Chroogloeocystis siderophila 5.2 s.c.1: one gene and its partner. The protein of the gene in region 1 interacts with the protein of each later gene in a pairwise test. Links are inferred from orthologs where the notes say so. Each region holds a gene or a part of one and is shown on either strand. Other genes may lie near its edges.

Region 1 (3,289 bases):
GTGATAAATTTCAGATTGATTGTAATAGCGTGGCTGATCGGGTTGAGCCATAGTGAGGGTAGGATTTCTAAGGATCTTCCGGTGAGGAATTAATCACAGATGCACCTTGTGTTGCCAAACGTTGACCACTACGTTCGCGCCACCAAGCAAGGAGGGTACTCGCGATGAAGATGCTGGAGTAAGCACCACAAATGAAACCGATAATCAATGCTAAGGCAAAGTTTTTTAAAGTTTCTCCACCAAATAGAAAAATAGAAAACAACGCGAGTAATGTTGTTAATGTCGTGTTAATTGATCTTGTGAGCGTTTGATTGACAGCATCATCGACAATATCACTAATCGGACGGTCAGGACTTGTTTTTAATATTTCCCGAATTCGGTCATAAATTACCACAGTATCGTTAACCGAAAAACCCGTGATGGTGAGTAAAGCAACAATAAATAAACTGTCTACCTCAACACCCCACACTAAGCCTAAAATGGCAAAAACGCCTGCCGTTGTCAACACATCATGCAGGAGCGCGATAATTCCAAATACGGCAAAATCCAACTGAAACCGCAGACTAATATAGATGATAATGCCGACAAAGGAGACAATTAACGCCAACAAGCCAGAAGTTAACAACTGGCGACCGATTGTTGGACCTACGGTGTCGATCTGCGTCGATTGCGGATCGAATGCACCAATTTGTTGACTTAATGCATCTTGCAACTGTGTGCGTTGCTCGACGTTTAAGGTACTCGTGCGAATCGAGATTCCTTGTTGTTCTTGCCCCAAAATCTGAATGCTGCTGTTAGAAAGTCCTTGCGCGGCGAGAACTTCGCGCACCGCAGTAATATCTATCGGTTGAGCGCAATTATTTGGTTGACTGCAATCGCGTTCGAGTTGTAATCGCGTACCGCCAATAAAATCTAAACTAGGACGCAATGGCGCGCCAATTTGCTGCCAAGAAATCAGCATTGCCACTAACCCAGCAATAATTGCGGCGGTAGAAATTGTCCACCATAGTTTTCGCGATTGGTTAATACTCAGTTTCATCGTGTCACCTCTGCCCTCCGAACTGCTGGTAGGTTTGGGCAGTACAATTCTGGTTTACGCAACGAAGGCAAGCTAATGGCAATAAACATCAGCGTACGACTACAAGTAATTGCTGTAAACATACTCACTGCGATACCAAGCGCCAAAGTTAAGGCAAAACCACGTACTAAACCTGCTCCTAACCAGAACAATGCTGCGCAAGCAATCCAGGTTGTTACATTGCTATCTAAAATACTGGAAAAAGCGCGGTAAAATCCTGATTCAACTGAACGATACAGCGACTTACCAGCACGAAGTTCCTCGCGCGTTCGCTCAAAAATCAGGACGTTAGCGTCAACTGCCATACCAATACTAAGAATAAAACCCGCAATGCCAGGCAATGTCAAGGTAACACCAAGTAAGGCAAAACTCGCCCAGGTGAGTAAAGCATAAACGACAAGTGATAGATTGGCGATTAAACCAGGAAGGCGATAGTAGATGACCATGAAGATCAATACAAGAATCAAACCACCAATACCAGCATAGATACTGCGTTGAATGCTGTCTCTTCCTAAGGTGGCACCTACAGTCCGATTCTCGACAATTTCAACAGGGACAGGTAACGCACCACCACGTAATTGAATTGCTAAATCGTTCGCTTCTTGGGCGGTAAAGCGTCCTGTAATTACGGCTGATCCTCCAGTGATTCCGGTTTGCGCAAATTCAGGACCTACTGTAGGAGCGCTAATTAATTCGTTATCAAGAAAAATACCGATACTGCGTCCTGTTCCCGCAAGATTGCGCGTCAATTGCGCAAAAAGTTCAGCACCAGGTGCATCGAAGCGAATCCCAACTTCCCAGTTGTTGGCGACCTGCGTGGGTTGACCAAACGCATCTTCGAGGTTTCTGCCTGTCAGGGGAGGATTCGTGCTTTCAAATAACTGCGCGATCGCTGTATTACTACGGTCAATCGCTTCCTGATTTTGCTGAATTTCTGCGGTGTTACCTGTCGTACGTAACTCTTGCTGTTTTGCTAGCAGTGCCAATCGCACTTGCTGTTCGGCAAATAATTGGGCTTCGGTGCCAGGTCGTTGCGTGCGAAACTCTAACTGGGCAGTACCGCCAAGCACGCGCTCAGCTTGCTCTGGATCGCTTACTCCAGGTAGTTGAACGAGAATTTGGTCTTGCCCGACTGTTTGCACAACGGGTTCCGAAACACCCAAACCATTAATTCGATTTTCTATTACCCTCTGAACGGCTTCTAGTTCGCGGTCAGTAATTTGTGGAATTTCCGCTGTTGGTTGGACTTGAATTGTTAATTGCGAACCACCTTGGAGGTCTAGCCCCAAGGAAATCGGAATTCTGGCGATCGCCACGATCGCAGCGATTACCAAAACGACGATCAAAGCCAATAGCGATCGCTGTCTTTGCATACTCTAAACCCGCCTGCAACAATGTAAATGCGTTCTAAACGCGCAACGCCACCATTTTCTCGACTGCTTCGATAATTTGCTCAGGCTGCACAATTGTCAATCGTTCTAATGTTCCATTGTAAGGTGTCGGAATATCTTGTGAAGACAAGCGCAGCACGGGTGCATCGAGTTCATCGAAAAGGCGATCGTTAATTGAAGCAATGAGTTCTGCCCCAATTCCTCCAGTACGCATACACTCTTCCACAATAATGACACGATGCGTTTTGCGAATCGACTCGCCAATCGTCTCAAAATCGAGAGGCTTGAGCGAAATTAAATCGATCACCTCAGGGTCAAAGCCATTTTTTTCTAAAGTTTTGACCGCTTGCATCACGTGATGCCGCATTCGCGAGTACGTCAAAATTGTCACGTCCTTGCCTTGGCGGACAACTTCGGCTTTATCTAAAGGCAATAAATATTCAGTTTCTGGTAAATCTTCTTTTAAGTTGTACAGCAGTACGTGTTCAAAAAATAGTACTGGATTCTCGTCACGAATCGCTGACTTGAGTAATCCTTTGGCGTTATAAGGAGTAGAACAGGCGACAATCTTTAACCCTGGAACTGCCTGAAAATAAGCTTCTAGCCGTTGCGAGTGTTCGGCACCGAGTTGCCTACCCACGCCACCAGGACCGCGAATCACCATCGGAATTTTGAAGTTACCGCCTGAGGTATAGCGTAGCATTCCAGCATTATTCGCAATTTGGTTAAAAGCAAGTAGTAAAAACCCCATGTTCATGCCTTCAACAATCGGGCGCAATCCGGTCATTGCCGCACCTACAGCGAGTCCGGTAAAACTATT
Region 2 (3,440 bases), on another replicon or contig:
AACTCGGTATTCCGCTTATTACAATCAGTAGACCCACCGTTAATTATCCACAACAAACCTGCGATTTAGCTGTTGCACTTGATTTTTGTCGTCAGTACCTCTGAATTTTCGATTAACTCGTATTATGAGCGCATTTCTCTGCGATCGCTGCGCCTTAGTGGTTCACTTCCTCCTTAAAAAGCTGGAATCCACTCTTTAATAAAGTACTCAGTCCAAACACCATTTTTCCAATAAGGATCGGCTTCAACAAGTTGACGAACTGTTGCTTCATCTTCAGCTTCGTAGATGCCAAAAACCTTTGTTAAATCCTTTGTTGGACCAATTGTAATCAATACGCCTGACTCTTTTTGTGCAGCTAGCCCGTCGAGATGAGCTTGTCGATGAGGAACGCGCTTTTCTAGCACATCCTCGCAATAACTTCCCCACATTACGTACTTAGGCATAACACAAGCTCAACTGCGCAGATTCACACCAAATTTTTCTACCAAAGATTCTCGCACTTTTTGGTGTACGGGTTCGATGTCCTCATCCGTCAAAGTGCGATTTTGGGCGCGATATACTAAGCGAAACGCTAAACTTCTTTGTCCTGGGGGAACGTGTTCGCCGCGATATTCATCAAATAATTCAACTGATTCGAGCAATTCTCCCGCCGCAAGTGCGATCGCGCGTTCTATTTCTGCAACAGAAACTTCGAGATGCGCGAAAAACGCAATATCTCTAGGCGAGGCTGGATATGTAGAATACAAACGAAATTTTGGTACTAAAACTGCGTTGCGATCCCAATAATCCAAAATCACATCTAAATCAAGTTGAAAGACGTAAACCGCATCTGGTAAGCCTTTTTCTTGGCGTAGTTGCGGATGAACTTGTCCAAAATCACCTAAGCGATTACCCTGCAACCATAACGACGCTGTACGCCCTGGATGTAGGCGCGAATCTTGATGACTTGGTTGGTACTCTACCTTTAACCCCAAGCGCTGAAAGACACTTTCTAAAACGCCTTTAGCTTCAAACCAAGTGAGGGGACGTTCTTTTCCACCAGATGTCCACTTCCCTTGAGTCGGATCGCCGCCTAAAATCCCGCCTATAGCCTCGGCTTCGAGTAATCCATCTTCTTCTTGCCAGAAAATGCGCCCAATTTCAAATCCATTCAGGCTACCATTACCTTGCTCTAGGTTGTACTGAAAAGCATCGATTAAACCGGAAATCAAGTCGGTACGCAGCGCGGAATATTCAACAAAAATCGGGTTGGTAAGCACAATTTGTCGGTCTTGTCCTGGTTTGACGAGCGAGTAATGGATGAGTTCGGTCAGCCCAGCAGCGCGGAAGGCTTCGCGGAGTTGGCGAGTGAGTTGCTGTTCTAAGGAAAGATAACCAGGTTCCGTTTTTTCAGGTAAAGTATCGCAAAAGCGATCATAGCCATACAGTCGCGAAATTTCTTCAATTAAGTCAATTTCACGCTCTAGATCGCGATGACGATACGGTGGAACGGTTACAGTCAAAACTTTTTGCGGTTCAGACGATGTGACTTGACATCCGAGGGCGGTCAGAATTTGCTGGATTGTTTCTGGTTGAAGTTCGCCAGTCGTGTCTTCTAAGTCGATTGGTCCTAAAATTTGGTTGACGCGATCAAGACGTAATTCAATTGAACGCGACATTGCGCCTACATCAGGTCGTGCGTCAGCAAATTCTTGTTGTACAGGAACGCCGCCAGCCAGATCCTGAATAAGCATTAATGCGCGACGACAAGCTAATTCTAATTCAGCCGCGTTGATGCCCCGCTCGTATCTTGCAGAAGCTTCGGTACGTAATCCTTGGCTGCGCGCCGAACGCCGAACCGCGACAGGATCGAATAGCGCGGCTTCTAAAACTAAATTTTGCGTACCCTCATGTACTTCAGTTGCTTCGCCGCCCATAACTCCCGCTAACGCAACTGGTTCTTCGTGTGCGGTAATGAGTAAAGCTTGACTGGAAAGCGTGCGCATTTGACCATCGAGCGTTTTGAGTGTTTCGCCAGATTGCGCAAACCGGACGCCAATTGTTAAGTCTGATTGAGTTCCACTGACGGCGAAGAGGCGATCGCGATCAAATGCATGAAGCGGTTGACCCCATTCAAGCAGAATGTAATTAGTAATATCAACAACGTTGTTAATCGGGCGAGTTCCCGCAGCTTGTAGTCGCTGTTGTAACCACGCAGGCGAAGGCGCAATCTTAACCGACTCAATAACTGTACCAATATACGCAGGGCAAGCTTGTGGCTGCGAGATTTTGAGTTTTAAATTCTTCTGAGTGTCAGGAATCGAGATTTCTGGGGCTTGTGGTAGTCGCACTGTTTTTCCTGTAATTGCGGCGACTTCGCGCGCGACACCCACCATGCTTAACGCATCAGCACGATTTGCAGTTGCTGTCAAGTCAAGAATCACATCATCCAAACCGAGCAACGGGCGAACATCACTTCCTAATTCGAGTTCCTGCTCAAAAATATGAATTCCTGCGGATTCTTTCGCGAGTCCTAACTCAGCTAAAGAGCAAATCATTCCTTCTGAACGGACTCCGCGTAGTTTGGCTGCTTTGATTTTGACGTCGATTTTAGGGAGGTAAGTACCCACTGTGGCGACGGGTACATATATTCCCGCACGGACATTCGGCGCACCACAGACAATATTTAATGGTTCTGGGGAAGCTGTTCCGACATCGACTTTCGTGACACTGAGTTTATCTGCATTTGGATGGCGATCGCACTCTAACACTTTCCCAACAACAACACCCTTTGCCCATGCACGGCGATCTTCAATTTCTTCTACTTCAAATCCTGCCATTGTTAACGTTTCCGCCAATTCTTCAGGAGAAAGCGTCAACTCAACCAGTTCTTGCAGCCAATTCAGAGAAATACGCATGGAGTGTGCTTGCTTAGACCTTAGCCAGACTATCTTATCAAAATTATTGCAAAGCTTTGAAGAGATTACCGCACCGCAGCAGGCATATGATGCTCTGCAATTGTGTCAACGTCTGCGAACGCAACTAAAAATTTTTGTTGCTTACTTTCTTTGCAACCCGCTTCATTACAGCCATGCGCATGGTAATAAGAGTAGATATAGCTGCTATCAAGTCCGCCCGTCAGGCACAGTTGAGGCAAATGCAATCAATCCGCAACGGGTTTTCCTGCAACTCGTTGTCAGTTGTTTCACGTGGTAGTGATATTGCTTGGCTACAGCAGACAGCAACGGAACACCAAACTGGAATCAAGGACTGCTTTAAGCACTAATTACCCGTTTCGCTAAGTATATAGTGAAAATCAATCTTTACTTGATAGAACTAACCATCAAGAAGAAGCCTTAAAGATGAGGGTTGAAACAACTTATTTTTAAGCCCTACACTCTTAAACCAGTTTTCTGTTCCGATACTTGTTGCTACGTTAGCTAGTGTATTTAATCAGGGAA

The links.
Region 2: the proteins of secD (region 1) and pheT interact in binary tests that used the Escherichia coli proteins (3 or more experiments, as listed by UniProt). The link is inferred for Chroogloeocystis siderophila 5.2 s.c.1 from one-to-one orthologs.

Annotation. Positions count from the first base shown.
Region 1 is NZ_MRCC01000007.1:114,211-117,499, forward strand. Bases 244-3,205 are described here. They hold secD (protein translocase subunit SecD), read right to left. Parts: upstream 2,452-3,205; coding sequence 1,036-2,451; downstream 244-1,035. Other genes in these bases: secF (protein translocase subunit SecF), read right to left, coding at 244-1,039; NIES1031_RS10040 (alpha-ketoacid dehydrogenase subunit beta), read right to left, coding at 2,486-3,205. Also shown: NIES1031_RS10025 (hypothetical protein), read right to left, coding at 1-51; more of secF, read right to left, coding at 68-243; more of NIES1031_RS10040, read right to left, coding at 3,206-3,289. UniProt on the Escherichia coli protein: Part of the Sec protein translocase complex. Interacts with the SecYEG preprotein conducting channel. SecDF uses the proton motive force (PMF) to complete protein translocation after the ATP-dependent function of SecA.
Region 2 is NZ_MRCC01000004.1:272,290-275,729, forward strand. Bases 176-3,288 are described here. They hold pheT (phenylalanine--tRNA ligase subunit beta), read right to left. Parts: upstream 2,898-3,288; coding sequence 453-2,897; downstream 176-452. Other genes in these bases: NIES1031_RS06225 (YciI family protein), read right to left, coding at 176-443; NIES1031_RS06235 (hypothetical protein), read left to right, coding at 2,896-3,195. Also shown: NIES1031_RS06220 (cobalt-precorrin-6A reductase), read left to right, coding at 1-104; more of NIES1031_RS06225, read right to left, coding at 174-175.